2 regions of the Pseudomonas sp. DF11 genome follow, and region 2 is predicted to be linked to the other one. Evidence: predicted binding sites of a transcription regulator. Region 2 holds the regulator's gene; the other holds the start of a gene.

Region 1 (16,122 bases), on a different contig from region 2:
AATGGATAGGATGTAGATCGCGGCAATGATGAGCTTCACGGAATCCATCACAATGCAGGAGTGAACAGGCTGCTTCTCCAGGCCAGCCAAGCGGCAAGGGAGATCGCATCGGGTGAGATGGCATTTTAGCCACAGTTTGTAACCGAAAGTTATCCTGTAAATGTGAAAAACTGTCTTGTCCGGGCAATACCCTATCGTTTATGCGGCCAGATCAGTACAATCGCCGCCAACTATCACGCGCCCCCTTTCTGGCCGAAACCGTAAACCCGGCTTCGGCGCACGTCTATCGGGCCAGGCGCTCCGTATGCTGCTGTCCTCTTATGCCGGATGGACCCTTGCGCTTGCGACCGCGACGCCTTTGCGCGGTCGGGACGTGCGCAAACAGGTACTGAACAGGTACTGCCGCACCCTTAGCTACTCTGAATGTTCCGCAGGATAAACCTTTGATCTCTACAGCTAACATCACGATGCAGTTCGGCGCCAAGCCACTGTTCGAAAACGTCTCGGTCAAATTCGGCGCGGGTAACCGCTACGGTCTGATCGGCGCCAACGGTTGCGGCAAGTCGACCTTCATGAAAATCCTCGGCGGCGACCTCGAGCCGTCCGGCGGCCAGGTCATGCTCGAGCCGAACGTGCGCCTGGGTAAACTGCGCCAGGACCAGTTCGCCTACGAAGAATTCACCGTGATCGACACGGTGATCATGGGTCACGAAGAGCTGTGGAAGGTCAAGGCCGAGCGCGACCGCATCTATTCCCTGCCGGAAATGACCGAAGAAGACGGCATGGCCGTGGCCGAGCTGGAAACCGAATTCGCCGAGATGGACGGCTACACCGCCGAATCCCGCGCCGGTGAACTGCTGTTGGGCCTGGGGATTGGCATCGAGCAGCATTTCGGCCCGATGAGCGAAGTGTCGCCAGGCTGGAAACTGCGTGTGCTGCTGGCCCAGGCGCTGTTCTCCGACCCGGAAGTGCTGCTGCTGGACGAGCCGACCAACCACCTGGATATCAACACCATCCGCTGGCTGGAAAACGTGCTGACCCAACGTTCGAGCCTGATGATCATCATCTCCCACGACCGTCACTTCCTGAACAGTGTCTGCACCCACATGGCGGACCTGGACTACGGCGAACTGCGCCTGTTCCCGGGCAACTATGACGAATACATGACCGTGGCGACCCAGTCCCGCGAGCAGTTGCTGTCGGACAATGCCAAGAAGAAAGCGCAGATTTCCGAACTGCAGTCGTTCGTCAGCCGTTTCTCGGCCAACGCCTCGAAAGCCAAGCAAGCCACCTCCCGCGCCAAGCAGATCGACAAGATCCAACTGGCCGAGGTCAAGCCATCGAGCCGGGTCAGCCCGTTCATTCGCTTCGAGCAGACCAAGAAACTGCACCGCCAGGCGGTCATTGTCGAGCGCATGGCTAAAGGCTTTGACGGCAAGCCGCTGTTCAAGGACTTCAGCTTCACCGTCGAAGCCGGCGAGCGCGTGGCGATCATTGGCCCGAACGGTATCGGCAAGACCACCTTGCTGCGCACCCTGGTCAATGAACTGGAACCGGATGCCGGCACCGTGAAATGGACCGACGCCGCGGAACTGGGCTACTACGCCCAGGACCACGCCCATGACTTCGAAGACGACGTCAACCTGTTCGACTGGATGGGCCAGTGGACCCAGGGCGGCGAACAACTGGTGCGTGGCACCTTGGGCCGCATGCTGTTTTCCAACGACGAGATCCTCAAGTCGGTCAAGGTCATTTCCGGGGGTGAACAGGGCCGTATGCTGTTCGGCAAACTGATCCTGCAAAAGCCCAACGTGCTGGTCATGGACGAACCGACCAACCACTTGGACATGGAATCCATCGAAGCGCTGAACCTGGCGCTGGAAAACTACCCGGGCACGCTGATCTTCGTCAGCCACGACCGTGAGTTCGTCTCGTCCCTGGCCACCCGCATCATCGAGCTGAGCGCGGACGGCGTGGTCGACTTCAGCGGCACCTATGATGATTACCTGCGCAGCCAGGGTGTGGTGTTCTAACCAACAGCCCTGAGTTGCAAGCCTCAAGCTACAAGTGAAAAGCCCTGTCCGTTGTGACAGGGTTTTTCATATCCCAAGATCGCAACTGGGGCCTGCTGGATTTGTGGCGGCCTCAGATTGAAATCCGCTTGTGCCAACACATTTAGTTAGCCTGCTTTCTTTTATCCCCACCTCACGCCATGATGGGACTCTCTTACCGCCGCCCGCGAACGAGCCCCATGCCCACGCCCTCACCTGCCCCCAGTTCCCTGTCGATCACCCTGCAGATCGTCTCCATCGTTTTCTACACCTTCATCGCCTTTCTCTGCATCGGCCTGCCCATTGCCGTACTGCCGGGGTATGTCCACGAACAGTTGGGTTTCAGCGCAGTGGTGGCCGGGCTGACCATCGGTTCACAGTATCTGGCTACCCTGCTCAGTCGTCCCATGGCCGGGCGGTTGTCGGACAGCATCGGTACCAAGCGAGCAATCGTCTACGGGCTGTCGGGGATTGTGCTCAGCGGCGTGCTGACGCTGTTCTCGACCTTGTTGCAAGGTTTTCCCCTGCCCAGCCTGCTGATTCTGATTGCCGGCCGCTTGCTGCTCGGCGTGGCCCAAGGGCTGATCGGCGTGGGCACCATCAGTTGGTGCATGGGCCAGGTGGGTGTGGAGCACACGGCCCGCTCGATTTCCTGGAACGGCATCGCCTCGTACGGGGCCATTGCCATCGGTGCTCCGCTGGGAGTGGTGATGGTCGGTGGACTGGGGTTCGCCAGCCTGGGCATTGCGTTGTCGTTGCTGGCGGGCGCTGCGCTGTTGATGATTCGCAATAAACCGTCGGTGCCGGTCATTCGTGGCGAGCGTTTGCCATTCTGGGCGGTGTTTGGGCGCATTGCGCCGTATGGGGCGGGCCTGAGCCTGGCGTCGATCGGCTACGGTACGCTCACGACGTTCATCACACTGTTTTATATCAGTCGCGGCTGGACCGGCGCGGCCTGGTGCCTGACGGTCTTTGGTGTCTGCTTCATCCTGGCGCGGTTATTGTTCATTTCCAGCATCGCTCGCTTCGGTGGCTTCAACTCGGCCATTGCCTGCATGAGCATCGAAACCCTGGGGCTGGTATTGCTGTGGCTGGCGCCGTCCACCGCGTTCGCCCTGGTCGGTGCCGGGCTGGCTGGCTTCGGGCTGTCGCTGGTGTATCCGGCGCTCGGGGTGGAGGCCATCAAACAGGTGCCGAACACCAGTCGTGGCGCGGGCTTGAGCGCCTACGCGGTGTTCTTTGACCTGGCGCTGGCGATTGCCGGTCCGCTGATGGGCGCGGTGGCATTGAACCTGGGTTATTCGTCGATCTTCTTCTGCGCCGCGTTGCTGTCGGTCAGCGGCCTGGGGCTGACCTTGCTGCTGCGTCGCCGAGCGACAAACGCCCATTATTGATCGGCCGTCCTCATCCCCGCCCGGGTCGGCTTGCCCAAGGCCTCGCCGAAGAAGCGGCTGGCCTCGGAAATCATGGTGCGGTGGATGTCCTTGCGGTCGACACCGTCAGCGTCGGTGCACAACGCCGGCATCGCAGCGATCTGTTCGTCGGTACACGGGGCCAGGAAGACAAAATGCCCCGCTCCGGCCAAGGTCTTAAAATCCGGTGCGGTGGGCAGCTTGCGGGCCAAGGCGGCGGCGTTTTTATCGAAAGCCACCAGCTTGTCGCCGTCGCCGCTGTACAACAGCACCGGCACATGGACATCGGCCAGGGTGTGACGGCCGAACTTCAGGCTCAACGGCGCCATGAGCAACAATGCCCGGACCCTGGGGTCGGCCACCGGGTACAGGTCGTCGCGATCGGCAATCAACTCGCCCTGGGTGTTACAGGCGTCACGGTCATCCGGTCGCTCCTGGCAGTAGCGACGCAGGCGATTGAGATCCGGCGTCGCGCCGGACAGGATCAGCGCCGTCTCGCCACCGGCCGAATAGCCGATCACCCCGACCTGCCCGGCGTTGACGAACGGCGAGAGCATCGGGTCGTTCAACGTTGCGGTAATGGCTTCGGAAATCTGGATCGGCCGGCCATACAGGTTGCTCAGGGTCCCGAGCCGGCTGTGGTCCTGGGCGTTGTCGCCGGGATGAATCACCGCCACCACCACGAACCCCTGGCGCGCCAGGGAAGTGGCCAGGTCATGCAGGGCCAACGGCGTACCGGTATTGCCATGGGACAGCATCAGCAGCGGAAAGCGGCCGATGGCGATCTGGGCATCTGGCGCGGCATCGATCTGGTAGCCACCCAGCAGACTGGACTGTTCCCGGTCGGTGGACGGATAAAAGGCGAAGGCGTGCATCGGCTGTTGATCCAGCGGATCGAGAAAGCTCAGCTCATGGAAGCCGGCGCTCCAATGCGGATGCGGTCCCGGTGCGGCCTGCACTGAACCGAGACTGGCTAACAAGCAAAGCAGCAGCGCTGCACCAAAACGTGTCATCGAATCTTCCACCTTCACCAGCGCACGGGAAGGCCCCGTCGCTCGCAATCCTGGCCGTGCATAACCTGCGCCATGAAGCCCTGCGCCGAATGCAGAAAAACCCTGCATCCCGACCATCCAATGACGACGAGAATACAGGGTTTTACCAAGGTTGCCCGAAGAGCTTGCTGCTTTTACGCAGGTTTTACGCAGCGGCGAACTGTTCACCGATCTGCGCCTGGGCTTCGCTCATGCCCTTATTGCGCATCTCGTCGCCCTTGGCCAGCCCTTCTGCACGAACGAATTCGATGTCGGTGATGCCAAGGAAACCGAACATCACTTTCAGGTAATCTTCGTGGCCTGCGCCACTTGGCTGGCCAGCGTGCAAGCCGCCAGCGGTGGAAACAATCACCAGCTTCTTGCCACCGCACAGGCCTTCGAAGCCGGCCTCGGTGTAGCGGAACGTCTGGCCGGCCACGGCAATGCGGTCGATCCAGGCCTTGAGCTGGGTCGGAATGCTGAAGTTGTACATGGGCGCGGCGATGACCAGCGCATCCGCCGCCTGGAATTCTGCCATCGTCTCGGCGCTAAGGTCGGCTTCGTACTTGAGTGCGGCGTCGCGCAATTCGGCACTGGTGCCGGCAGCGACCAGCGTTTGGGCGGAAAAATGGCTAATGGCGTCGGCGGCCAGGTCACGGTAGGTGACGGTGATGCCTGGCTCGGCAGCTTTCCAGGCTTCAACCACTTCACGGCTCAATTGGCGGGAAGCAGAGTTGTCGCCCAGAATGCTCGAATCGATGTGCAGCAGTTTCATGTGAGTGCTCTCCAAGTGAGGACCGCAACCAGGCGATCAATTGGAGACAATCCTATAGATCAAGCCAATGTTCGATAAGTCAGCATAAATGCGATAGTTTGTCCTACTGACAGGACAATCGAGCTAGACATGCAAGACCTCAATGACTTGTATTACTTCGCCAAAGTCGTCGAAGCCGGCGGTTTCGCAGCGGCCGGACGACTGCTGGGCATTCCCAAGTCGCGATTGTCGCGGCGTATCGCCGAGCTGGAAGAGCGTCTGGGCGCGCGGTTGCTGCAACGCACCACCCGCCAGTTGAAGTTGACCGCGGTCGGCGAACGTTATCTGCGCCATTGCCAGGCCATGATGCTGGAGGCCGAGATGGCCGACGAAGCGGTGGCGAGCATGTCCAGCGAACCCCGTGGCCGCTTGCGAGTATCGAGTCCGGTAGGACTGGCCCACCAGTTTCTGCCGGTGGTGATCGAAACCTTCCTGACGAAATACCCCTTGGTACAACTGGATATGACCCTGCTCAACCGACGGGTGGACCTGGTCAGCGAAGGCATCGACGTGGCATTGCGCGTGCGTGACCTGGGAGACGAAGACCCGCTGCTGATGACCCGGCGTCTGCGCCAGGCGCGGCTGATGCTGGTTGCCAGCCCGGCCTTTGTCGAAGGGCGGCGGATCGAATCGCCGGATGATCTCAAACAGTTGCCGGTACTGGGGGCATTGGAAGCCGATCGCCAGGTGCACCTGCGCCTGGTCAGCGCCGATGGGCAGCGTGTGGAGCTGAGCCTGGAGGCGCGCCTGGGCATTGACGACTTCATTGTGCGTCGCGCCTGCACCCTCGCCGGCCTGGGCTTCACGTTATTGCCGAGCATGTATTGCGAGCAGGAATTGCTTGACGGCACACTGGTGCAATTGCTGCCTGGATGGTCGTTGCCCGATGGCTGGCTCCAGGCGGTCTACCCGCATCGACGCGGCATGCTGCCAGCGGTGCGTGCATGGATCGACCATTTGGTGGAAGCCTTCGAGGGCTGTGGAGATAGAACGCTATGAGTTTGAGCGAAGAGGATGTCGCGCAGTTTTGCCTGGGCCTGCCCGGCGCCCGGGAGGACTACAAATGGGGCGGCGTGCGGGTGTTTTCCATTGCCGGGAACAAAATGTTCGCCCTGCAGGGGCTGCGGGGCGACTCGTTGGCGTTCAAGGTCGACAAGGATCTGTTCCTGGGTCATTGCGACCGGCCGGGCATTCACCCCGCGCCTTACCTGGCGCGGGCCCAGTGGGTCATCATGCAAGTGCCCTACCCGCTGGGTGCCAAAGAGCTGCGTGGCTTGCTGCAACGCTCACACCAATTGGTGGTGAGTAAATTGCCCAAGCGCACGCAGGCAGGTCTGTTGCTCTAGCCATTCAGAACAGATAGCTGCCCAGGAACAACTGGTCGATCCAGAACACCTGGTGCAACAGCACGATGAACCAGAACACCACCTGGAACGACACCTTGCGGGTCTTGTGGCGAAACAGCTGCTGGGCCAGCAAGGCTCCAGGCCAACCGCCAGCCAGTTCCACTGCATGCAACACATTCTCTGGCGTGCGCCAGGCGTCGGCGCGCGCCTTGCGCTTATCGCTCCAGTACAGCAGGAACGCCACCACGCTGACGACGCCATAGGCTGCCATTGGCACCCACGACACCGCCCGCAGCCCGAACAGCAGCGAACCGAACAGCGGCAAGGCACAGAGCAGCGCAAACACCATCAGTTTGAGCCGCAGGTGCTGCACGGCGCCGTCGGCATTGCGCCCGGTACGTTTGCGGCCGCCTGAGTCATTCATGGCTTGGCAGCGCTCCAATCCACCCAGCCGAACTGCCAGGTGGCCAGGATCAACAGGCCGAAGGCGATTCGATACCAGGCGAACACGGCGTAGCTGTGACTGGCGATGAACCGCAGCAGGCCCTTGACCGCAATCATGGCGAAAATGAACGCCGTGACGAACCCAATCGCGAACACTGGAAAATCCGCCGGAACGAACAGCTCGCGGTATTTGTAGCCCGAGTAGACCGCCGCGCCGACCATGGTCGGCATCGCCAGGAAAAACGAAAACTCGGTAGCGGTCTTACGCGACAGCCCGAACAGCAGGCCACCGATGATGGTCGCTCCGGAACGGGAAGTGCCCGGGATCATTGCAATGCATTGGGCCAGGCCGACCTTCAGTGCGTCCTTCCAGGAAATCTCGTCCACTGTTTCGGCGTGCACCTGGTGCTGGCGCTTCTCGGCCCAGAGCATCACCAGACCGCCCACGACCAGCGCCGCAGCTACTGTGATCGGGTTGAACAGGTAGTGGTGGATCCAGTCGGCGAGCAGCACACCCAGGACCACGGCGGGCAGGAAGGCGATCAGCAGGTTGGCGGTGAACCGGCGGGCACTGGGTTGCGTCGGCAGGCCCAGTACCACGTCGAAGATCTTGCGTCGGAATTCCCAGACCACCGCCAGGATCGCGCCGAGCTGGATGATAATGTTGAACGCCATCGAACGTTCGCCACCGAACTCAAGCAAGTCGGCGACAATGATCTGGTGTCCCGTGCTGGAAATCGGCAGAAATTCCGTCAAACCCTCTACTACGCCAAGAATCAGTGCCGAAAAGGCGGTCCACAAATCCATTCATCCCCCAAAAAAGACGCTGTTCATGCAGGTCTTATCAATATTCAAGTGTCAAGCGAGTGCTCGCAGCGGGTGCACGATAACTGTGACCTTTCAAAAAAAACCAATGAAAAATCAGAACAGGCTCAGGTTTTGCGCTGCGGGGCCGAAATCCTATCAGACAAGCCCTGATAACGCTGCCGCGTTATGACCCAGGTCAATTACGTATAGCCGCCGGGCGCTAAAGTGCCGGCCGTCGTTAATGACAAGAATAAGAAACCGGAGTGACAGCGTATGAATAGCTTGCGCAGTGTGTCGATCAGCCGACGCTTGTGGCTCATCCTGGTAGTGGCCATCGTGATGTTGTTCACGCTGGGCGCCTTGATGCTTAAACAGATCCACACCGACCTCTACCAAGCCAAAGTGCAGAAAACCCAGCACGTGGTACAGACCGCCAGTGGCGTGCTGAGCTACTACCATGGCCTGGAAACCGCTGGCACCCTGACTCGCGATGCCGCGCAAAAGCAGGCCCTCAGCGCCGTGCGTGGCCTGCGCTATAACCAGAGTGATTATTTCTGGATCAACGACCTGACACCGGTCATGGTCATGCACCCGACCAACCCGAAGCTCGAAGGCCAGAACCTCTCGGCCATTCGCGACCCGAACGGTTATGCGCTGTTCAACGAGATGGTCGCCATCGCCAAGTCCAAGGGCGCCGGCATGATCAATTACCTCTGGCCGAAGCCGGGCGCCGAGGCCCCGGTGGGCAAGACTTCCTACGTCCAATTGTTCGAGCCCTGGGGGTGGGTCATCGGTTCGGGCGTGTACATCGATGACGTCCAGGCCGAGTTCCAGTCCCAGGTGATCAAGGCCTCTGTGGTCGGCCTGGTCATCACCCTGCTCATGGGCCTGCTGCTGACCCTGATCGTGCGCAGCATCGTCGGCCCGCTGCAGGAAACGGTCAACGCCATGGCCAACATCGCCAGTGGCGAGAGCGACCTGACCCGCACCCTCGACACTCACGGCCAGGACGAAGTCACCCAACTGGCGCGGCATTTCAACGCCTTTACCGCCAAGTTGCGGCAAGTGGTGACCCAACTGCAAGCCTCGGCCAGTGCGCTGGGGCAATCCTCCAACGAGTTGGGCAACGACGCCGCCCAGGCCCAGGAACGCAGCCAGCAGCAGTCGCAACAAATGGAACTGGTGGCTACCGCGATCAATGAAGTGACCTATGGCGTGCAGGACGTGGCGAAGAACGCCGAGCACGCGGCCAGTGAAATGCGTGACGCCGAATCCCAGGCCCAGCAAGGCCAGGTCAACATCGATGGCAGCTTGCAGCAGATCGATCGCCTGTCCCAGACCATCGACCAGGCGGTGGAAGTGATTCGCACCCTGGCGAGCGAAAGCACCCAGATTGGCAGCGTGCTGGAGGTGATCCGCTCCATCGCCGAGCAGACCAACCTGTTGGCCCTCAACGCCGCCATCGAAGCTGCCCGCGCCGGCGAACAAGGCCGGGGCTTTGCGGTGGTCGCCGATGAAGTGCGGCTGCTGGCCCAGCGTACGCAGAAGTCCACCGCAGAGATCCAGGCGATGATCGAGCGCCTGCAAACCCATTCCGAAGCCGCGGTGAAAGTCATCAGCGACAGCAGCCGTGCCTCGCAACTGACTATCGAACAGGCCGGCCTGGCCGGGGCCAGCCTCAACGCCATCGGCCAGGCCTTGCGCAACCTCAACAGCCTGAACGCCTCCATCGCCAGCGCCACCCTGCAACAGGCCCATGTGGTGGAAGACATCAACCAGAACGTCACCCAGGCCGCCGGACTGTCCCACAGCACGGCTATGGCAGCTGAACAGTCGAGCCTGGCGAGTACGCGCCTCAAGGCGCTGAGTGAACAGTTGAACGGGTTGCTCACACAGTTCCGTGTCTAGGGCTTGATGAATAACCCTGTGTGGCGGGCTTGCTCGCGAAGACGTTGGCACATCCAACATTGAGCAAGCTGACCCACCGCTTTCGCGAGCAAACCCGCTCCCACATTGGTTTTGTGTCGGTCCCAGGCTGGGTGTCCACCGCAAATACCTTTGTGAGAGCGAGCCTACTCGCGATGCGGCGGCACATCCCGCATTGATATTGGAGCTGCCCACGCCATAACGTTTACAATCCCCGCCCTCTCCCATTTCCCCAAGGAACCGCCATGTCCGGGCTTGAACTGTTTGCCGCAGCCCTCGGCGTGATCGCTGTCTGGTTGACCGTCAAGCAGAACCCCTGGTGCTGGCCGATCGGCCTGGTCATGGTGTTGCTGTACAGCTGGATTTTCTTCGAGGTGAAGTTGTACTCGGACATGCTGCTGCAGGTTGTCTACGCGGTGCTGCAACTCTACGGTTGGTGGCAATGGACTCGTGCCGGGCACAATCATGATGGACGCCAGGTCACCCGCCTCGGTGGGCCGTCGGTATTGCGCGGCCTGGCTATCGGCGCGGCAGGCAGCCTGTTGTTGGGGGCCGCCATGGCTCATTGGACCGATGCCGCCCAGCCCTGGCTCGATGCCGCGCTCACCGGTTTCAGCCTCGTGGCCCAATGGTGGATGGCGCAAAAACGCGTGCAATGCTGGCCATTGTGGATCGCCCTGGATGTGATTTTCGTCGGCCTGTTCATCTACAAGGGCTTGCACCTGACCGCCGCCCTCTACGCCCTGTTCACCCTGCTGGCCGTGCAAGGCTGGCGGGAATGGCGCGCCGACCCGGCCTTGCGCGCATGAAGGTGGTGGTGCTGACCGGCCCGGAATCCAGCGGCAAGAGCTGGCTGGCGGCGCAATTGCAGGAACACTTTGGTGGCCTGCGGGTGGATGAATACGTGCGCCACTTCATGGAACAGACCCAGCGCGATACGTGCCTGGCTGACATCACCGACATCGCCGCCGGCCAACTGGCCTGGGAAGATGAAGCTCGTGCCCATCGGCCGGCGCTGTTGATCCTCGATACTCACCTGTTGAGCAACATCCTCTGGAGCCAGACCCTGTTCGGCGACTGTCCGGACTGGCTCGAGCCGGCCCTGCTGGCCCGCCATTACGACTTGCACCTGCTGCTCCACCCCGAACAGGTGGAATGGACCGGCGACGGTTTACGTTGCCAACCCGAGCTGGAAGAACGGCGGGCGTTTTTTGAAGCGATCGAAGCCTGGCTGAGCCGACATCGGCAACCTTTGCAGGTCATTCACGGCGATTGGGGGCAACGCCAACAGCAAGTGTTCGCAGCCGTTGCCCACCTGCTTGAAGCCTGATCACGGGGTGATCTGTTCCATTCCTGAAACAACGGCGTCGCACCAAACCCGGATCCAAAGCCGTTTCACGCGATTGTCATCAAGACTGTCAAGCTTTTGAAACACCCGCCCAAAAGCCTGGATCCAGAGCCCTGGGACAGTAAGTGACCGACTGGTCACCATGTACCTTGTCTCAGCGCTGAAACAGGCTCCCTCCCTGGCATCTCGGTCACAAATACAAGTCATTGAATTCAAAGGTATTCAAAAAACCGGCACAACACCTGCTCTCCCCACTTCGCAACGCTGGACCAGGGCCAGCCCACCGAAGAAGGAACCGATGCCGTGGGGACTTTCGAAAGAAGTTTGACCTGTCTGTTGTTGATCGGCTGCGCCGCCAGCGCAACGCTCAGCCTGCCAGCGCAGGCCGAAGGCAATGGCGTCATTGTGCTCACCCGTGACGTGCAGCCCATCGCAATCGGTCGCAATGGTGGCAAAGACCCCTACCCGATCACCGTCAATGCCAACCCCTCCGAACGAATCAACCAGGCCACCGCCAGCACCGAATTGAGCGATGGCGAGTTCGCCAGCGTTGCCAGCGGCTCGTCGATCCGCAACATCGTCACCCCGAGCACCGGTGTGCAAGGCCTGAATGTCGTGACCAACCCCAACGGCATGCCGGGCATGAGTGCCGGTCACGGTGGCGGCAGCGGCGGCGCGATCTCCGGCACCATCAACCGCTCGCTCAGTTCCGGCCTGGCCCCGTTGGGGCGGCTGGCGGGAGGCCAGTGACATGAAGCCCGCCCTGTTTCTTCTCGCCCTGCTCATGCTTTCCCTGCTCAGCTCTTTCACTGTATTTGCCGATTCGGGTGTTGCGGTGATCAGTAGCGCCAACCTGCAGGATTCCGGCAGCCATTACAGCGGCAACTTCAACGTCAACCAGGCGGCCGGCGACCAGACCCAGCAGACCAACACCCGAGCCATCGCCATCGGCAGCCACGCCCAGGCCAGCACCCACGTGCAACAACGCGTCGACACGCCGGCCAACCCTTCCATGAACGCCACCGCCAGCATCGGCGGCCATTCCTTTACCAACGGCAACGGTGTGCTGGGCGTCAACCAGTCCGCCGGGGCCAACAACCAAATGGCCAATGTCATGCGAGTGGGCATCAGTGCCCATCCGCAGAGCATTGACGACAGCGCCCTGTCTCAACAGAACGTGGCGTTGCTACCGAACTCAGGAGCAACTGGCGCCCCAACCGGCAGTCGCCAGGTCGTTACCAGCGACCAGGCCTTCACCGGCAGCCGAGGGGTCATCCAGGTGAACCAGAGTGCCGGGGTGGGAAACCGCATGGCCAACACCCTGAGCATCCGGGTCGCTGATTGACCCGGAGGCTACATAAGAAAGTACCGACACTTAACCAACGACAAGCAAGGAGAAACACCATGAAACCGACAATGGCACTCAAACCATTGGTTTTCGCTCTCGCCGCTGTCATGGCAATGGCCGCACAGGCTGGAGGAAACGATAACGGGCACGGCAATGGTCATGGCCACCATGGTCCCAAAGGCCCAACGTGGGAAGAACAGCTTTCCATCAACGCCGGCGCAACGGCTACCGTGATGGATGAGCAGAACAGCGACGGCAACCAGGTGCTCAACCAGGGTACTAAAAACACCGCCGAAGCCACCGACTCCCTCAATGGCAGCAACGGCAACATGGGGGCGAACATCGCCGCCGGCGACGGTAACCAACAAGACAACGCCGCAGCGCTGGCTACCGCTGACGAAAGCTTCATCTTCGGCTCGGCTGTCGCCGCCTCGAGCGCCACGCAAACCAATACCAACAACTATGTAAAAAACAACTCGACCCACAACAACGCCTCACTCACCAATGCGGGCAACAACGGCTCCGGCAACATCGGCATCAACGTGACCGCCGGTAACTTCAACCAACAGAAAAACAACCTGGCCATCGCCGTATCGGGTGGCCGTGTCGCACAGGCCTCTGCCGAGGCCAATCAGTCCTCCACTGGCCTGGTGGTCGACAACAAAGGCGTGCGGACCTACAAAACCGACACCCTCACCAGCACTTCCAGCGCTTCCGGCACCTTCAAGGCCAAAGGCACCGGCACCGTCGAAGATGACGGCCATGGCGGCTGGGGCAACAAAGGTGGCTATGGTGGCGGTCACGATGACGACAAGTTCAAGTTCTCCGCCGTGGGTACTTTCGAACTGTCCGGTACCAACACTCAGCAAGTGCTGACCCGCGATGGCTGGAAAAACCCTGTGATCAACAACGCCACCATGACCAACTCCATGAACGGCTTCTCCGGTAACGGCGGCGCCAACGTGTCGTCGGGCGTGGGCAACCAGCAGAGCAACTCGCTCTCCATCTCTGCCGGCTGCAGGGCTTGCATGTAAAAAAGTACCACTGCGGGAGTAGTGGCCCTGTGGGAGCAAGCTTTGCTCCCACAGGGGCTTTTTTCCAGGGGTTCCCTCCAGGCGTATCGATCATGCGTGTCACTGCCGTTTCCCTGCTGCTCTGCATGGCCTGCGTGGCCGAAGCTGCGCAGATACCAGTCGCCGCCCTGCCTGGCGGCATGCTGGTCTACAAACCGGTGCAAAGCGTACGCGAGCGTAAGTTCAGCGACATTGTCGAGCAGAAAACCGATTTCAGTTGCGGTGCCGCCGCGCTGGCCACGGTGCTGCGCCAAGCCTACTGGCTGGATGTCGATGAAGAGCACGTCATCAAAGGCATGCTGGTCAATGCCGACCAGGACCTGGTCCGTACCCAAGGGTTTTCCATGCTGGACATGAAGCGCTACGTGGAAGCCATCGGCATGCGTGCCCGAGGTTACCGAATACCGCCAGAGAAACTCGAAGCGGTGACGATCCCGGTGGTGGTCCTGATGGAAATACGCGGCTACAAGCACTTCGTGGTGTTGCAGCGGGCCGACAAGCAATGGGTCTACATCGGCGACCCGGTACTGGGCCACAAGCGCTACGCCCATGATGATTTTGTCAAAGGTTGGAACGGCATCGTCTTCGCGATCGTCGGCCCGGGCTATGACAAGGCCAATGCACTGCGCAACCCTCCACAACCATTGACGGCACGTAACAAACTGGACGGGTTCAACCCGGTCAGGGATGCAGAACTGATGGATTTCGGCTTCATACAGAGCGACTTCTTTTAATCGCCGACCAACTGCCAACATAAGTACAAAAAGGAGCAGGACGCTCCGGGAGCAGCACATGAGAACTTCACACTGGCTGTCGCTGGCCTGCCTGGCCGCGGCTGCCTCGGGCTATGCCCATGCCGGCTTCAAACCCATCGAAGTCAAGGACCAGGAGCTTGCCGAGCTGCGCGGTCGTTATGTCATGCCCGGCCGAGTCATCAGCTTCGGCATCGTCATGAGCAGTACCTGGCGCAACGCCAGCGGCGACTTGATCGGTGCCACCAGCACCATGCAAATCCAGTCAGCCACCGTCAAACCCGAGTTTTATGTCTCCACCATCAAGCAGACCGGCAACGGCAGCGTTCCAGAACAAGGTAGCGGCAATATTACCGGTGGCGCCGGCCTTGGCACGAGCCAGGGCGTGACCCAGAGTGTACGCGCCGCTGGCGACGGCAATACCGCCTACAACAACGTCAACATCAATGTGAAAGAGAGCAACCAGGCGCCGGCGCTCGTGCCTTCCCAGGGTCAACTGCTGACCAAGGGCCAGACCATCAGCGGCAGCAACGCCGCCGGCAGTGTCGCGGTCACCGCCACCGGCAATGGCGTGCAAATGGCGATCCAGGCCAGCCATAACCAGGGCAGTACCCTGCAACAAGTGGCCCAAGGTGGTTTGCTGCAGAACACCCGCCTGCTGGGCAGCAGCAACCTGGTCAACAACATGACGCAACTCAACGTGGTGCTGAACAATAACGGCGCCAGCGCCGGCGCACTGGACTGCAATCTGACCCAACTGCGCGGCCTCCGTAACCTCGGTTATTGAACTACGCTGGTTTCCGATCATTGGGCAATTAGGGACGGCATATTTCATGTATCGATCCGTATCGTTGCGCGCTGTGATGTGTTTAAGCACGTTGTTCCCGGCGACCGTGTTGCACGCGGCCCCGGATGCCGAAATAGAGGCCCTGAAACAGGAGCTTCTCGAGCTCAAGCAACGCTACGAGGTCCAACAGAAGGCCCTGGCGGTGCTCGAGCAGCGGGTTCGCCAAGTGGAAGATCAACCCGCCGCTCCACCGCCCAAGCGCCTGGCCAAGTCCCCCTCCGACATGAAAGGCAACCAGACCGTGGCCGGCGGTGGCGCGACAACGACCGGCGGCAGCGGCTACGGACAATCCCTGGCCGATGATTCCCAGCCGGCCCAGAGCGTCTCCAACCTCTATGATGAGGCCAGCGGCTTCTTCGGTGGCGGTAGATTCAGTTTCGAGACCGGCGTGACCTATTCGCGCTACGACACGCGGCAATTGATCCTCAATGGTTTCCTGGCCCTGGACTCGATTTTCCTGGGCAACATCAACCTCGACCGGATCAAGGCCGACACCTGGACGCTGGACCTTACCGGTCGCTACAACTTTGACAACCGCTGGCAGTTCGACCTCAACGTCCCGGTGGTCTACCGCGAATCCACGTACCAGTCAGGCGGCGCGAACAACGGCGCGGCCGGCGTCACCAGCGAAGAAACCGTGACCCGCGACCCCACCATCGGTGACGTCAACTTCGGCATCGCCTACAAGTTCATGGATGAGTCGATCAACTACCCGGACGCGGTGGTCACCCTGCGGGTCAAGGCTCCCACCGGCAAGGACCCGTTCGGCATCAAGCTGCGTCAATCCCAGGCCAACACCAACCTGTTCGTGCCTGACGACCTGCCCACCGGCAATGGCGTGTGGTCGATCACCCCCGGCCTTTCGCTGGTCAAGACCTTCGACCCGGCCGTGCTATTCGGCACCCTTTCCTACACCCATAACT
Region 2 (16,122 bases):
CCAGTTCAACCAGAATCAGCAACTCGTTGTTCTTGTTGCACACGCCCTGGATGAACTTGGCCGACTCTTCGTTACCCACGTTCGGCGCAGTCTCGATTTCCGACTGGCGCAGGTAAACCACTTCGGCGACGCTGTCGACCATGATGCCAACCACTTGCTTGTCGGCTTCGATGATGACGATCCGGGTGTTGTCGCTGATCTCGGCATTCATCAGGCCGAAGCGCTGGCGGGTATCGATCACCGTGACCACATTGCCACGCAGGTTGATGATGCCCAGCACGTAGCTCGGTGCACCCGGTACCGGGGCGATCTCGGTATAGCGCAGCACTTCCTGAACGCGCATCACGTTGATGCCGTAGGTTTCGTTATCGAGCTTGAAGGTCACCCATTGCAGAATCGGATCTTCAGAACCCTTTTGAGACGACGCCTTATCATTCATACCCTGACCCCTCGAAAAACCGCCTGTGGCGGCGTGTATTCTGTCCGGCGACGCTGCGCGCCCCCGGTTGTCTTATTTCGGTTTCTGGACCGGCTTGCTGCCGCCCAGGTGTTTTGCCCCGCCGCTGGCGATCAGCTCCGCCAGTTCGGAAACGTCCAGCAAGGCGCACATGTGTTCGATCACCGTACCGGCCAGCCATGGCCGTTGCCCTCGATGGCTGCGCCACTTGATCTCGTTCGGGTCCAGGCGCAGCGAACGGCTGACCTGATGCACCGCCAATCCCCACTCGTAACCCTGCACAGAAATCACGTATTGCAGGCCCTGGCGAAAGTCATCGCGATAACGGTCCGGCATGACCCAGCGCGCGGTGTCCAGCACCTTCAGGTTGCCGGCCTGGCTCGGCAGGATCCCGAGGAACCAGTCGGGCTGGCCAAACAACGGCGTCAACTCCTGCCCGGCCAGGGAATAAATCGATCCCAGGCATACCAGCGGCACCGCCAGGGTCAACCCGGCCACATCGAACAACAAACACTCGAACGGTTCGGCAGCCCAGGCCGGACGGTCGTCGCCCGGCACCGGAGGCGGTGGGTTGCTCGGCGGCAAGTGGACTTCCACCACCGGCGTCACCAGGCCCTGCAGCAGCGGGGCAACGGTGGAGACCGGCGCCAGGATCGGCGCAGGCGCGTCCATTACCGCCACCTGAGGCTTGATAAACGGTGCCTCGACCGCTGCCGCCATAACTGATTTCTGTGCATCACGGGCCTGCTCTTCGAGCACGGCCGCTTGAAATTCGTCCAGCACACCCTTGGCTTCGACGTGCTCGGGCGACGCCTCGATCACACTTGGCTGCGGTGGCAATTCTTCGGTCGCTTCCTGCAACAGCCCATCCAGATAGGATTGCAGGGCCATTTGCGGACGCGAGGTTGTCTTTATCGGGCGGCTCATGGGAACAGTGCGCCACTTGAAGAGGTTATCGGCATGAATGCGGTAGGACTTGAGCGTTCGCAAGCGAACACAGTGCCAGTGGAAAGCCTCGTCACCTTAAGCCACCTGCTGCGGAACAAGCTGCTGGGCCAGCAGGTGCTTGAGCAGCGCCCGGTAGGCCAGCACGCCACGGCTCTTGCCATCGAATTGCGAAGGGGTGACTCCGGCCCGGCTGGCGTCGCGCAGGCGGGTATCGACGGGGATATAGCCTTGCCAGATGTCATCCGGATACATGTCCCGCAATACGCGCAGGGTGCCCAGGGACGCCTGGGTGCGACGATCGAACAAGGTCGGCACGATGTTGAAGGCCAGCGTCTGCTTGCGCGAGCGGTTGACCATCGCCAGGGTATTGACCATGCGCTCCAGGCCTTTGACCGCCAAGTGCTCGGTCTGTACCGGGATTACCAGTTGCTGGCTGGCAGCCAAGGCATTGACCATCAGCAAACCCAGCAACGGCGGGCTGTCGATGATCGCGTAATCGAAATCCTGCCACAGCTGCGCCAGACTCTTGGCGATCACCAGGCCAAGGCCGCTCTGCCCGGGCGACTGTCGCTCCAGGGTGGCGAGGGCGGTGCTCGAGGGCAACAGGGAGATTCGCTCGTCGCTGGTGGACAACAGCAACTGCCCCGGCAAGCCCTCGGGCACAACGCCCTTGTGCAGGAACAGGTCGTAGTTGCTGTGCTCCAGGCTATCGGGATCGTAGCCGAAATAGCTGGTCATCGAGCCATGGGGGTCCAGGTCGACGATGACCACGCGCTTGCCCGCCTCGGCCAGCAACCCGGCTAAAGCGATGGAAGATGTGGTCTTGCCCACACCACCTTTTTGATTGGCGACTGCCCAGACTCTCATTCGGATCGTTCCTCCCGGCCGAAACAGGCTCGACCGAGAAATAGCTCGGTTATAAAGCGGGTGACGGAGAATTGACGGCACTCTGTCTTCCCGGCGGCTTGACCGGAGCCGGTGCAGTTTGTGTGCCAGCCCGCTTCAATGCCGCATCCGGGGTTGCATTGGCCGTACCGGTACCGGTCAGGCTACGACGCACATCGAGGTTGCGCGACACTACCAGCACCACCCGTCGGTTGCGCGCACGCCCCTCGGCAGTGGCATTATTGGCGACCGGCTGGAACTCGCCGTAGCCCACCGATGCCAGGCGCCCAGGGTTCACACCCTGCATCGCCAGCATGCGCACGATGCTCGCCGAACGGGCCGAGGACAACTCCCAGTTGGTCGGGTACTGCGCGGTACGGATCGGCTGGTCGTCGGTGAAGCCTTCGACATGGATCGGATTGTCAAAGGGCCTCAGGATCGCCGCCACCTTGTCGATGATGTTGAAGGCCATGTCGCTGGGCATCGCGTCGCCGCTGCCGAACAACAGGCTGGAATTGAGCTCGATCTCGACCCACAGCTCATTGCCGCGCACGGTCATCTGGTTGGAGCTGATCAAGTCGCCGAACGCGGCGCTGATGTCGTCGGCGATGCTTTTCAATGGATCACTGCCACCGGCGATACCGGCATCGACCTGTTCGCTGTCCTTGATCAAGGGTTTGGCCGGGGTGCTGCTCTTGGGCCGCTCATCGCCGATAGGGATAGGCTTGAGGGCGCGGTCGGAGTCGGTAAAGACACCGATCAACGCCTCGGAAATGACTTTGTACTTGCCTTCGTTGACCGACGAAATCGAATACATGACCACGAAAAAGGCGAACAGCAACGTAATGAAGTCGGCATAGGAAACCAGCCAGCGTTCATGGTTGACGTGTTCTTCATGATGCCTGCGACGTGCCATGTTAGAACGTGCCCATAGTAAATGACGAAACAGAGCCTGCCGCCGCCCTTGTGGCGAGGGGGTTTATCCCCGCTGGGTTGCACAGCAGCCCCAAAGCAAACAACTCGATCAATCTGGCACACCGAGACGCCAGGTTTTGGGGCCGCTTCGCGGCCCAGCGGGGATAAATCCCCTCGCCACAAGGGCGGCACATGCCTGAACGCCCTACGCTTTTCATCAGTCCATGAAGCCTTGCAGCTTCAGTTCAATGGAGCGCGGGTTTTCACCTTCGGCAATCGACAGGATCCCTTCGAGCAGCATTTCGCGATAGCGCGATTGGCGCAACGCGATGGACTTGAGCTTGGCCGCGATGGGCAACAGCACCAGGTTGGCACTCGCCACGCCGTAGATCGTGGCGACGAACGCCACGGCGATGCCGCTGCCCAACTGCGACGGGTCGGCCAGGTTGCCCATCACATGGATCAGCCCCATCACCGCGCCGATGATGCCGATGGTCGGCGCGTAGCCGCCCATGCTCTCGAATACCTTGGCCGCTTCGATGTCGCGGCTTTCCTGGGTGTAGAAGTCCACTTCCAGAATGCTGCGGATGGCTTCCGGCTCAGCGCCGTCCACCAGCAATTGCAGGCCTTTGCGCGAATAGCTGTCGGGTTCGGCATCGGCCACCCCTTCCAGACCCAGCAAGCCCTCCTTGCGAGCGGTCAGACTCCAGTTCACTACCCGGTCGATACCGCCGGCCAGGTCGACCCGCGGCGGGAACAGGATCCAGATCAGCACTTGCATGGCGCGCTTGAAGGCACTCATGGGCGACTGCAACAGCGCAGCGCCAATGGTGCCACCGAGCACAATCAATGCCGCCGGGCCGTTGGCCAGCGCGCCCAGGTGACCGCCTTCCAGATAATTACCGCCAATGATGGCGACGAACGCCATGATGATGCCGATCAGGCTGAGCACATCCATTACAGGCAGGCCTCGACCAGGTGTCTACCGATGTCGTCCAACCCGTACACCGCGTCGGCAAGATCGGCTTTTACGATGGCCATTGGCATGCCGTAGATCACGCAGCTGGCTTCGTCCTGGGCCCAGATCGCACTACCGCCCTGCTTGAGCAGGCGCGCGCCTTCGCGACCGTCGGCGCCCATGCCGGTGAGTACCACCGCCAGAACTTTGTCACCGTAGGACTTGGCCGCGGAACCGAAGGTAATGTCCACGCACGGCTTGTAGTTCAGACGCTCGTCGCCCGGCAGGATTTTCACCGCGCCACGGCCGTCGATCATCATCTGCTTGCCACCTGGCGCCAACAACGCCAGGCCGGGACGCAGGATGTCGCCATCCTCGGCTTCCTTGACGCTGATGTTGCATAGCTTGTCCAGGCGCTCGGCAAAAGCCTTGGTGAACGCCGCCGGCATGTGCTGGATCAGTACGATGGGGGCCGGGAAGTTGGCCGGCAACTGGGTCAGGACCCGTTGCAGCGCCACCGGGCCACCCGTGGACGTGCCGATGGCGACCAGCTTGTAGGCTTTACGCTTGGGGGCTGGCGACGATGCACTGGCGGCGGGCGCCGGACGGCCAGGAGCCGGTGCCGGAGCGCTGCGTACCGGGGGCGGATTGAAGCTGCCCGACGACGTCGGCGCCGGACTCGGCGCCACGACAGGGGCTGGCGCGGGAGCGCTGTAGCCACCGACACGCCGGTTGCTGCGGGAAATACTGTGGACCTTTTCGCACAGCAACTGCCGGACCTTGTCGGGGTTGCGCGAAATGTCTTCGAAATTTTTCGGCAGGAAATCCACCGCACCCGCGTCCAACGCATCGAGGGTCACCCGGGCGCCTTCATGGGTCAGGGACGAGAACATCAATACCGGAGTCGGGCAGCGCTGCATGATATGCCGCACGGCCGTGATGCCATCCATCATCGGCATCTCGTAGTCCATGGTAATCACGTCCGGCTTGAGTGCCAGGGCCTGATCGATCGCTTCTTTGCCGTTGGTCGCGGTACCGACGACCTGAATGCTCGTGTCCGCCGAAAGAATTTCCGAGACGCGGCGGCGGAAAAACCCCGAATCGTCCACCACCAGGACTTTAACTACCATAAACACTCCGTTAGACGAGGCGCGGCCCTGGGCCCCGCCCCTCCAGAATCAAATACGCCGGGCGGCGTAACGCTTGAGCATGCTTGGCACATCGAGGATCAACGCGATGCGGCCGTCGCCGGTGATGGTGGCGCCGGACATGCCCGGGGTCCCCTGGAGCATCTTGCCCAACGGCTTGATGACCACTTCTTCCTGGCCCACCAACTGGTCGACGACGAAGCCGATCCGCTGGGTGCCCACCGAAAGGATCACCACATGGCCTTCGCCCTGCTCCACATGGGCCGCGGAGCTGACCAGCCAGCGCTTGAGGTAGAACAGTGGCAGTGCCTTGTCCCGTACGATCACCACTTCCTGGCCGTCCACCACGTTGGTGCGCGACAGGTCGAGGTGGAAGATCTCGTTGACGTTGACCAGCGGGAAGGCGAAGGCCTGGTTGCCCAGCATCACCATCAGGGTCGGCATGATCGCCAGGGTCAACGGGACCTTGATGACAATCTTCGAGCCCTGGCCCTTGGTCGAGTAGATATTGATCGAACCGTTGAGCTGGGAAATCTTGGTTTTCACCACGTCCATGCCCACGCCACGGCCCGACACGTCGGAAATCTCGGTCTTGGTCGAGAAGCCCGGGGCGAAGATCAGGTTGTAGCACTCGGTGTCGCTCAGGCGGTCGGCGGCATCCTTGTCCATCACGCCGCGCTTCACCGCAATGGAGCGCAGTACGTTCGGGTCCATGCCTTTGCCGTCGTCGGAGATCGACAGCAGGATGTGGTCGCCCTCCTGCTCGGCGGCCAGGATCACCTTGCCGCTGCGGACCTTGCCTGAAGCTTCGCGCTCTTCCGGCGACTCGATACCGTGGTCGACCGCGTTGCGCACCAAGTGGACCAGCGGGTCGGCCAGGGCCTCGACAAGGTTCTTGTCGAGGTCGGTCTCTTCACCCACCAGTTCCAGGTTGATTTCTTTCTTGAGCTGGCGAGCCAGGTCGCGAACCAGGCGCGGGAAGCGCCCGAAGACTTTCTTGATCGGCTGCATGCGGGTCTTCATGACCGCGGTCTGCAGGTCCGCCGTGACCACGTCGAGGTTCGACACGGCCTTGGACATGGCTTCGTCCTGGCTGTTGAGGCCCAGGCGCACCAGACGGTTACGTACCAGCACCAGTTCGCCGACCATGTTCATGATCTCGTCCAGGCGTGCGGTATCGACCCGAACGGTGGTCTCGGCTTCGCTGGCCGGCTTTTCCGCTGGCGCGGCCGCTGGGGCGCGGGCGGGAGCCGGAGCAGCAGCGGCAGGCTTGGCGGGCTCGGCCTTGGGTTCCGGTGCCTTGGCAGCGGGTTTGGGCGCAGCCTTGGCCGCCGATGTCGCCGCAGTGGCGGCGGCAGGCGCAGCAGAAGCGGTACCGACTTCGCTGAACTTGCCCTTGCCATGCAGCTCATCGAGCAGTGATTCGAATTCGTGGTCGCTGATCAGGTCGCTGCCAGCGGCAGCGGCGGCGGGCTTGGCCGGTGTCGGCGCCGAAGCGATAGCCGAATCCAGAGCGTCCACGGCAAAGGTGCCCTTGCCATGCAACTGATCGAGCAACGCTTCGAATTCGTCGTCGGTGATGTCCGAACTGTCGCCTGCGGCTTTCGGGGCGGCCGGGGCCGTCGACGGAGCGACGGCATCAGGCGCGAACTGGCCCTTGCCATGAAGCTGGTCGAGCAGTGACTCGAACTCAGCATCGGTGATTTCATCGCTGGCAGCCCCATCGGCGGCTGGCGCAGCAGGTGCTGCCGGAGCGGCCGGCGCCTCGGCCTGGGCCTTGACGGTATTGAGCGAGTCCAGCAGTTGTTCGAATTCGTTATCGGTGATGTCGCCCGATTCCTCGGCGACCGGTTCTTCGACCACTGCCTCGGCAACCGGTGCGGCTTCGTCAGCCGATTGCGGCTCGGCCAGGCGCGACAGCGCGGCGAGCAGCTCGGGGGTGGCAGGGGTAATCGGCGAGCGCTCACGCACTTCGCTGAACATACTGTTGACCGCATCCAGCGCTTCAAGCACCACGTCCATCAGTTCCGAATCAACGCGACGCTCACCCTTGCGCAGGATGTCGAACACGTTCTCGGCAATGTGACAGCACTCCACCAGCTCGTTGAGCTGGAGGAAGCCGGCGCCTCCTTTTACAGTGTGGAAACCGCGAAAAATTGCATTGAGCAGATCCGCATCATCGGGTCGGCTTTCCAGCTCGACCAGTTGTTCGGACAGTTGCTCTAGAATCTCGCCGGCCTCAACCAGGAAATCCTGAAGGATCTCTTCATCGGCGCCGAAGCTCATTAATGGCTGCTCCTAAAACAGGGCTAAAACTCAGAATCCAAGGCTGGACAGCAAATCGTCCACATCGTCCTGACCGGACATAACGTCTTCTCTTTTATCGGCATGAATCTGCGGACCTTCACCCTGAGAGAGATGTTTTTGTGGATCTTTTTCAGCAAGCATCGCTTCACGGTCGTGTTCGATACCTGCAAAGCGGTCGACCTGGCTGGCCATCAACACCAGTTTGAGCAGGTTGCTTTCCACTTCGGTGACCAGCTGGGTCACACGCTTGATCACCTGGCCGGTCAGGTCTTGATAGTCCTGGGCCAGCAGAATGTCGTTGAGGTTGCTTGCCACGGCGCGGTTCTCGGTGCTGCTGCGCGTCAGGAAACCGTCGACCCGACGGGCCAGTTCCCGAAACTCTTCAGCCCCGACTTCGCGACGCATGAACCGGCCCCAGTCGGTGCTCAAGGCCTGGGCTTCATCGCTCAGGCCATTGACCAGCGGCGTGGCGCTTTCCACCAGATCCATGGTGCGGTTGGCCGCGGCCTCGGTCAGCTTGACCACATACCCCAGACGCTCGGTGGCGTCGGTGATCTGCGAGACTTCCTCGGCCTGCGGCATATTCGGGTCGATCTGGAAATTGACAATCGCGCTGTGCAATTCACGCGTGAGCTTGCCCACTTCCTGATACAGACCGCGATCACGGGTCTGGTTGAGCTCATGGATCATTTGAACCGCATCGCCAAAGCGACCTTTTTCAAGGCTGTCGACCAGTTCGCGGGCATGTTTTTTCAGGGTCGATTCGAAATCGCCCATTGAAGATTCGTTGTCCATAGCTCCCCCGTGGCGCCGTTAACCGATGCGTTCGAAGATTTTTTCGATCTTCTCTTTCAACGCCTGGGCCGTGAAGGGTTTGACCACATAGCCGTTGACACCGGCCTGGGCCGCTTCGATGATCTGCTCGCGCTTGGCTTCGGCAGTGACCATCAGCACCGGAAGATGCTTGAGTTTTTCGTCGGCACGCACTTGGCGCAGCAGGTCGATACCGGTCATGCCCGGCATGTTCCAGTCGGTGACCAGAAAATCGAAGTTGCCACTGTGCAACATAGGGAGCGCAGTGGTCCCGTCATCTGCTTCGGCCGTGTTGGTGAACCCAAGGTCACGCAACAGGTTTTTTATGATCCGCCGCATCGTTGAGAAGTCATCAACGATGAGGATTTTCATGTTCTTGTCCAATTCGACCTCCAAGCAGTCTTAAACGCGCCCAGCACCTGGACGCGCCATTTCAATCAATCCGGCACAACACTCGACAACAGTCTGGAGCACAACGGATGGAGACTGGCGCAGTACTTGCCAGGCCAGCCTCGTTCGCAGTGTCCCCACACTGCCTGTCAACGCGCTCGCCACTCCCCCAAACGCCCCCGCAAACGGGCCGCGCACTGGCTGTGTAACTGGCTGACCCGCGATTCGCTGACCCCCAGGACCTCACCGATTTCCTTGAGGTTCAGCTCTTCGTCGTAGTACAGCGCCAAGACCAGTCGCTCACGCTCCGGCAAATTGGCAATCGCATCCGCCAGCGCGCTCTGGAAACGTTCATCTTCCAGGTCACGCGATGGCTCCATGTGAGCACTCGCGCCATCCTCGTGCAGCCCCTCGTGTTCACCACCGTCCTGCAACAGGTCGTCGAAACTGAACAGGCGGCTGCCCAAGGTATCGTTCAAAATCCCGTAATAATCATCGAGACTCAACTGGAGTTCGGCCGCAACCTCGTGATCTTTAGCGTCACGCCCGGTTTTAGCTTCAATTGCCCGAATTGCATCACTGACCATGCGAGTATTGCGGTGCACCGAGCGTGGCGCCCAATCGCCCTTGCGGACTTCATCGAGCATGGCCCCGCGAATGCGAATACCGGCATACGTCTCGAAACTGGCGCCCTTGCTCGCGTCGTATTTGTTCGACACTTCGAGCAGGCCGATCATGCCCGCCTGGATCAAGTCTTCGACCTGGACACTGGCCGGCAACCGCGCCAGCAAGTGGTAGGCGATACGCTTGACCAGTGGCGCGTAACGCTCGATCAATTCGTATTGGGCGTCCCGTGCCGATTTTTTGTAGAGATGGTTGTAACCGCTGGCTGTCATAGCACGGGCCCTGCTGTTTGTTGCACAAGACGCTCGACGAAAAATTCCAGATGCCCGCGCGGGTTGGCCGGCAACGGCCAGGTATCGACCTTCTGGGCGATCGCCTTGAACGCCAGCGCGCACTTGGAACGTGGAAAGGCTTCATAAACGGCACGTTGCTTCTGGACAGCCTTGCGTACGCTTTCGTCGTAGGGCACGGCGCCGACATATTGTAGGGCGACGTCCAGGAAGCGATCCGTGACCTTTGTCAACTTGGCGAACAGGTTGCGGCCCTCCTGCGGGCTCTGGGCCATGTTGGCCAGGACGCGGAAGCGGTTCATGCCATAGTCGCGGTTCAACAGCTTGATCAAGGCATAGGCGTCGGTGATGGACGTCGGTTCGTCGCAGACCACCAGCAGCACTTCCTGGGCAGCGCGTACGAAACTGACGACCGAGTCGCCGATACCGGCCGCGGTGTCGATCACCAGCACATCGAGGTTGTCGCCGATGTCGCTGAAAGCCTGGATCAGGCCGGCGTGCTGGGCCGGGGTCAGGTGAACCATGCTCTGGGTGCCGGAGGCAGCCGGCACGATGCGAATCCCGCCCGGCCCCTGCAACAGCACGTCGCGCAGTTCGCAACGGCCTTCGATCACGTCCGCCAGGGTGCGTTTGGGTGTAAGCCCCAACAGCACGTCGACGTTCGCCAGGCCCAGGTCGGCGTCCAGCAGCATGACCCGTCGGCCAAGCTCTGCCAGAGCCAGGGACAAGTTCACTGACACGTTAGTCTTCCCGACGCCACCTTTGCCGCCGGTCACCGCGATCACCTGTACGGGATGCATGCTGCCCATGTTCGTTCTTTACCTTGTCTTACTTAGACGGAGGCCACATTACTGGCTGCGCGTTCGCATACGGAACAATGCATGGCAGACCATCGATGTAGGTACAAAAAATATTCATGATTACCTCAGCCAACCTGCTTGGTCGGGCTGTGGTAGATATCAGCGAACATATCAGCCATGGCTTCTTCGCTGGGTTCTTCCTGCATTTGCACACTCACGGCTCGGCTGACCAGTTGATGACGGCGCGGCAGATGCAAATCATCCGGGATCCGCGGCCCGTCGGTCAGGTAGGCCACCGGTAGTTCATGACCGATCGCCAGGCTCAACACCTCGCCCAGGCTTGCCGTTTCGTCCAGCTTAGTCAGGATGCAGCCGGCCAGCCCGCAGCGTTTGTAGCTGTGATATGCGGCGGTTAGAACCTGTTTCTGGCTGGTGGTTGCCAACACGAGATAATTTTTTGACTTGATGCCACGTCCGGCCAGGCTTTCGAGCTGCATGCGCAGGGCCGGATCGCTGGCTTGCAGGCCCGCGGTATCGATCAGTACGACGCGCTTGCGCAGCAACGGTTCCAATGCCTGGGCCAGGGACTGGCCCGGATCCACATGGGTCACCGACACGTTGAGGATCCGTCCCAGGGTCTTGAGTTGCTCCTGGGCACCAATGCGGAAACTGTCCATGCTCACCAGGGCGATGCTCTGGGCGCCGTACTTGAGTACGTAGCGGGCGGCGAGCTTGGCCAGGGTGGTGGTCTTGCCCATGCCGGCAGGACCGACCATGGCAATCACCCCGCCCTCTTCCAGCGGCTCGACTTCCGGCGTGACGATCATCCGCGCCAGGTGCGCCAGCAACATGCGCCAGGCCTGGCGAGGCTCTTCGATACCATTGATCAATGCCAGCAGGTCACGGGACAACGGGCCGGACAGGCCGATGCGTTGCAGGCGACGCCACAGGTTGGCCTGGGCTGGACGGCTGCCTTGCAGCTGGTTCCAGGCCAGGGAGCCGAGCTGGACTTCCATCAATTCGCGCAGGCTATTGAGCTCAAAGCGCATCGAGTCCAGGGCACGCGGGTCGACACCCCGGGCAGGTGCTGCGGGTGCCGGTTCAGGACGACGCGGTTCGGCTTGGGCCTGCTCGATCAGCGGCTCGGCAGCGGTCAACGGCAAGCCGGCAGTCAGCGGCTGACCGGCGAACAATTGACGATTGGTGCCTGCCACTGCCTCGCCTTCGCTGCTGCGCAGGCTCAGTTCGGCCTGGGCGCTGGCGATGCGTGATTGGGTCTTGCGCAGCTCGTCTTCGAGCTCCATGTTCGGAACGCGTGGGGCCAGCGCCGACAATTTGTAATCCAGGGCGGCCGTCAGCTCGACACCGCCGGCGATCCGGCGATTACCGATGATGGCTGCTTCAGCGCCCAGCTCGTCACGAACCAGCTTCATGGCCTGACGCATATCGGCGGCGAAAAAACGCTTCACTTGCATAAACCACTACCTCAGCCGTTGGGCCCTACTGTCGCAACGATGGTCACTTGCTTGTTGTCCGGTATTTCCTGGTACGCCAGCACATGCAGCCCCGGGACCGCGAGGCGCCCGAATCGCGAGAGCATCGCGCGAATCGGACCGGCCACCAGCAGGATCACCGGTTGGCCTTGCATCTCTTGCCGCTGGGCTGCATCGATCAGCGAACGCTGCAGCTTCTCGGCCATGCTTGGCTCCAGCAGAACACCCTCTTCCGAGCCTTGTCCTGCCTTCTGCAGACTATTGAGCAATATCTGTTCCAACCTTGGTTCCAGAGTGATCACAGGCAGCTCGGACTCAGTGCCTACAATGCTTTGGACGATTGCGCGGGATACGCCGACCCGAACCGCGGCCACCAAGGCGGCGGTATCTTGACTCTTGGACGCGTTGTTGGCGATAGCCTCGGCGATACTGCGTATGTCGCGCACCGGCACTTGCTCGGCCAGCAACGCCTGCAGCACCTTGAGCAACTGCGACAACGAAACCACACCCGGCACCAGCTCTTCCGCCAGCTTCGGCGAGCCTTTTGCCAGTACTTGCAGGAGTTGCTGGACTTCTTCGTGGCCGATCAGCTCGCTGGAGTGCTTGTACAGGATCTGGTTCAAGTGGGTCGCCACCACCGTACTGGCATCCACCACGGTATAGCCGAGGGACTGGGCCTGGGCCCGCTGGCTGATTTCGATCCACACCGCTTCCAGGCCGAAAGCCGGATCCTTGGCGGTGATGCCGTTGAGGCTGCCGTAGACCTGCCCGGGGTTGATCGCCAGTTCGCGGTCAGGGTAGATCTCGGCTTCGGCCAGGATCACCCCCATCAAGGTCAGCCGATAGGCGCTCGGCGCCAGGTCGAGGTTGTCACGGATATGCACGGTAGGCATCAGGAAGCCCAGGTCTTGGGAGAGCTTCTTGCGCACCCCCTTGATCCGCGCCAGCAACTGACCACCCTGGTTGCGGTCGACCAATGGAATCAGACGATAGCCGACTTCCAGGCCGATCATGTCGATTGGCGTCACATCATCCCAGCCCAATTCCTTGGTTTCCATGGCACGGGCCGGCGACGGCAGCAGTTCCTGCTGGCGCTTGACCTCTTGCAGGGCCTGGATTTTCTGCACGTTCTGCTTTCTCCAGAACAGGTAGGCACCGCCCGCGGCCACGGCAGCCATGCTCAGGAAGGAAATATGGGGCATCCCCGGCACCAGGCCCATCACCGCCATCAGGCCGGCAGCAACGGCCAGGGCCTTGGGCGAGGCGAACATTTGCCGGCCGATCTGCTTGCCCATGTCTTCGGAGCCCGAAGCACGGGTCACCATGATCGCGGCCGCTGTGGATAACAACAGTGATGGCAATTGCGCCACCAAACCGTCACCGATGGTCAACAAGGCGTAAACCCTGCCAGCGTCGCCGAAAGTCATGTCGTGCTGGAAGATACCGACGGCCATGCCGCCGATCAGGTTGATGAACAGAATCAGCAGGCCGGCGATGGCGTCACCGCGCACGAACTTGCTGGCACCGTCCATGGAACCGTAGAACTCGGCTTCCTGGGCCACTTCCAGGCGACGCAGCTTGGCCTGGCTCTGGTCGATCAGGCCGGCGTTGAGATCGGCGTCTATCGCCATCTGCTTGCCCGGCATCGCATCGAGGGTGAAACGCGCGCTCACCTCGGAAATCCGCCCGGCGCCCTTGGTCACCACGACGAAGTTGATGATCATCAAGATGGCGAAGACCACGATACCGACCACGTAGTTACCGCCGATCACCACCTCACCGAAGGCCTGGATCACCTTACCGGCGGCAGCGTGCCCGTCCTGGCCGTGGAGCATGACCACCCGGGTGGACGCCACGTTCAGCGCCAGGCGCAACAGCGTGGCCACCAGCAGGATGGTCGGGAATACGGCGAAATCCAGCGGCCGCAGGGCGTATACGCACACCAGCAGCACGACAATCGACAGGGCGATGTTGAACGTGAAAAACACGTCCAGCAGGAACGGTGGTACCGGCAGCATCATCATGGCGAGCATGACCAGCAGCAACAGCGGCACGCCCAGATTACCCCGGCTGAGGTCTACGACATTGCTGCGCGCGGTGCTGAGTAACTGAGAGCGATCCACCAATATTCCCCGTTCCTGTGAAGCAAACTTTTGACGCCCGGAGCGCCGTAAAACCTGCATGTGCAAAAAGCCGTCCAACTTTTGCGGGAACTGGAAATATCGCTCGCTCATGAGGCTCCAGGCCTTAAATTCCGCGCACCCGCCGATATGAGCCTCGGAGCAAAGGACTAATGGCCATCTTCGTATATAGGCCCGATCACACTTGCCGCTAACACTCCTGAAGCGGAACGTCAACCTGACACTTATGAGAGTGGTTGAGACAGACGCGGAGGTATTGAATGAGTGACAGAGCGACTGTGGAGATATCGAGGACAGCCGCAACAACCCAGAGGGGGGCTTGCCATGACCGACAATATTTCCCTTGCCGTGCAAATGGATGTGAATCCAGACGACCTGGACGAAAACGGTGTATTGAAGCCTTATAGGGCTCCAGAGTTTCCCCCGTACCCTACCGACGAATTGGAAACCTGCGATGAGCAGTCATCCAACGGTGACGCGCCTCCAGACGAAGAATTTCTTTCGTCACCCAGGATCGGCTGGTGCCCGAGTGGCAGCGTCAGTGATGGCATCTGCTCACCATTCAATAATATCCGTACTGACTGGATGGGCCGCTATGCCACCAGCAACCTGCGGATTGATGAATTGATCCTGCCCGGCACCCACAACGCCGGCATGGACAAGCAGGCTTCTTACTCCAACAGCTACGATACCTGCCAGGACGTGTCGCCTCACAGCCAATTGCAAACAGGCATCAGGGCGCTCGACCTGAGGGTCCAGTTTTTCAGTGGCTACCCGCAAGGTGATCGGAGAAGGTTCGCAATCTTCCACAGCTCGAACTCTGGCAGGAACATTGAAGGTGACGTTTTGCAGGCCGTCATCAATCTCCACACGGCCCACCGCAACGAGGTGGTCATCCTCGACTTTCATGACTTCAAGAATTTCACCGTCGCGGCACACCGCGAACTGGCCACGGTTATCAAGAATCGCCTGGGCAGTAAATTAATAGAGCCCAAATGGAAGGCCCTGGTGCTCAGGCAGCTATGGGCCCTGCAGAGAACCGTTGTGATCGCCTACAACGATGAGCAACGAGACCCGCTGTTCTGGCCGGGCGTTAACCAGCGCTGGATCGGCAAGGATCGGCCCTCCAGCAGCGAATTGAAGAGTTTCATCGATCGGGTTGGCAACGAGACAAAGCCCGACTATCAATTGCGCGCCATCCAGGCCCATAAATACACCCTGGTCTATCAACCGGACGATATGTCATCGGACGTCATGAACTGGTTTGCAGCGGGTGAAAATAATTCGCCGATCATGAAGTTCTTTATCATCAACACCGATTGGTCCTTGCGTCACCGCTTTGTCGATAATTGCATCTATGCCAACAGCCTCAGAAACAGAAAAAGAGCCTCCGTACATTGGACCCCCAATAATATTCCGGGGGGCATGATGGACGACGACTACCACGCAATCGTCGTTGAAACCTCCAATGGTAATTGGTCCTCATCGCTGTTCGCCCCCTCCAACCCGCCGGACGCAGCCACGATGCTGATCATTTGCCGCGCCCAGTTGCAAACCCTGTTGCATACATCCAACAGTGACTTTCCAAATGGGATCATTACGCTGGCGCAAAATAACGTGGTGCTCTTTCAATACACCCATAAGAAGTGGGTATTGCAAAATACCCGGACTTATACTCCCAACAGCTCGGGAAACACGGTTCCTGCCCCGCTCGCCGATGAAAAACTCATTAAGTACCAGACAGGGGATGGTAATTGGACGGAACACATCAGCCTACCGATGTCTGCACCGACCTACAGCTATGTCGAGATATCATCGAGCGCCGGCTATTACAGCCAGATCCATCGTCAATCCGGGCGGAGAGTCTACCGCTGCCAACGGGGAGACAAATATCTCTTCATGTTCAATCAAGGCGTCTGGCAGCCGGTCAAGCCAGCCATACACTCCTACGGC

The links. The regulator FliA, encoded in region 2, starts transcription of late flagellar genes. The targets are predictions, from matches to a motif close to CTAAAGTTTNNNNNNNNNNNGCCGNTAA.
Region 1: AC30D9_RS00245 (methyl-accepting chemotaxis protein) is a predicted target of FliA. The motif match lies at 8,030-8,057, and genes of this name have one in related genera.

Annotation. Positions count from the first base shown of each region.
Region 1 covers NZ_JBYVYN010000001.1:44,688-60,809, reverse strand. Annotated here, with positions in the region: gene lpxO (lipid A hydroxylase LpxO) at 1-39, opposite strand, end outside; gene AC30D9_RS00285 (ABC-F family ATPase) at 444-2,033, shown strand; gene AC30D9_RS00280 (MFS transporter) at 2,252-3,445, shown strand; gene AC30D9_RS00275 (alpha/beta hydrolase family protein) at 3,439-4,476, opposite strand; gene AC30D9_RS00270 (FMN-dependent NADH-azoreductase) at 4,661-5,269, opposite strand; gene AC30D9_RS00265 (LysR substrate-binding domain-containing protein) at 5,399-6,307, shown strand; gene AC30D9_RS00260 (MmcQ/YjbR family DNA-binding protein) at 6,304-6,654, shown strand; gene AC30D9_RS00255 (DUF1294 domain-containing protein) at 6,659-7,078, opposite strand; gene AC30D9_RS00250 (undecaprenyl-diphosphate phosphatase) at 7,075-7,905, opposite strand; gene AC30D9_RS00245 (methyl-accepting chemotaxis protein) at 8,179-9,813, shown strand; gene pnuC (nicotinamide riboside transporter PnuC) at 10,077-10,640, shown strand; gene AC30D9_RS00235 (AAA family ATPase) at 10,637-11,161, shown strand; gene fapA (functional amyloid chaperone FapA) at 11,483-11,929, shown strand; gene fapB (fibril amyloid subunit FapB) at 11,931-12,524, shown strand; gene fapC (amyloid-like fimbrin subunit FapC) at 12,584-13,561, shown strand; gene fapD (fibril amyloid maturation endopeptidase FapD) at 13,654-14,334, shown strand; gene fapE (fibril amyloid subunit FapE) at 14,393-15,139, shown strand; gene fapF (fibril amyloid transporter FapF) at 15,186-16,122, shown strand, end outside.
Region 2 covers NZ_JBYVYN010000005.1:61,716-77,837, reverse strand. Annotated here, with positions in the region: gene AC30D9_RS16430 (chemotaxis protein CheW) at 1-439, opposite strand, end outside; gene AC30D9_RS16425 (CheW domain-containing protein) at 512-1,384, opposite strand; gene AC30D9_RS16420 (ParA family protein) at 1,481-2,272, opposite strand; gene motD (flagellar motor protein MotD) at 2,322-3,206, opposite strand; gene AC30D9_RS16410 (flagellar motor protein) at 3,423-4,163, opposite strand; gene AC30D9_RS16405 (protein-glutamate methylesterase/protein-glutamine glutaminase) at 4,163-5,293, opposite strand; gene AC30D9_RS16400 (chemotaxis protein CheA) at 5,342-7,597, opposite strand; gene AC30D9_RS16395 (protein phosphatase CheZ) at 7,628-8,413, opposite strand; gene AC30D9_RS16390 (chemotaxis response regulator CheY) at 8,432-8,803, opposite strand; gene fliA (RNA polymerase sigma factor FliA) at 8,971-9,717, opposite strand; gene fleN (flagellar synthesis regulator FleN) at 9,714-10,544, opposite strand; gene flhF (flagellar biosynthesis GTPase FlhF) at 10,661-12,010, opposite strand; gene flhA (flagellar biosynthesis protein FlhA) at 12,022-14,151, opposite strand; gene AC30D9_RS16365 (hypothetical protein) at 14,494-16,122, shown strand, end outside.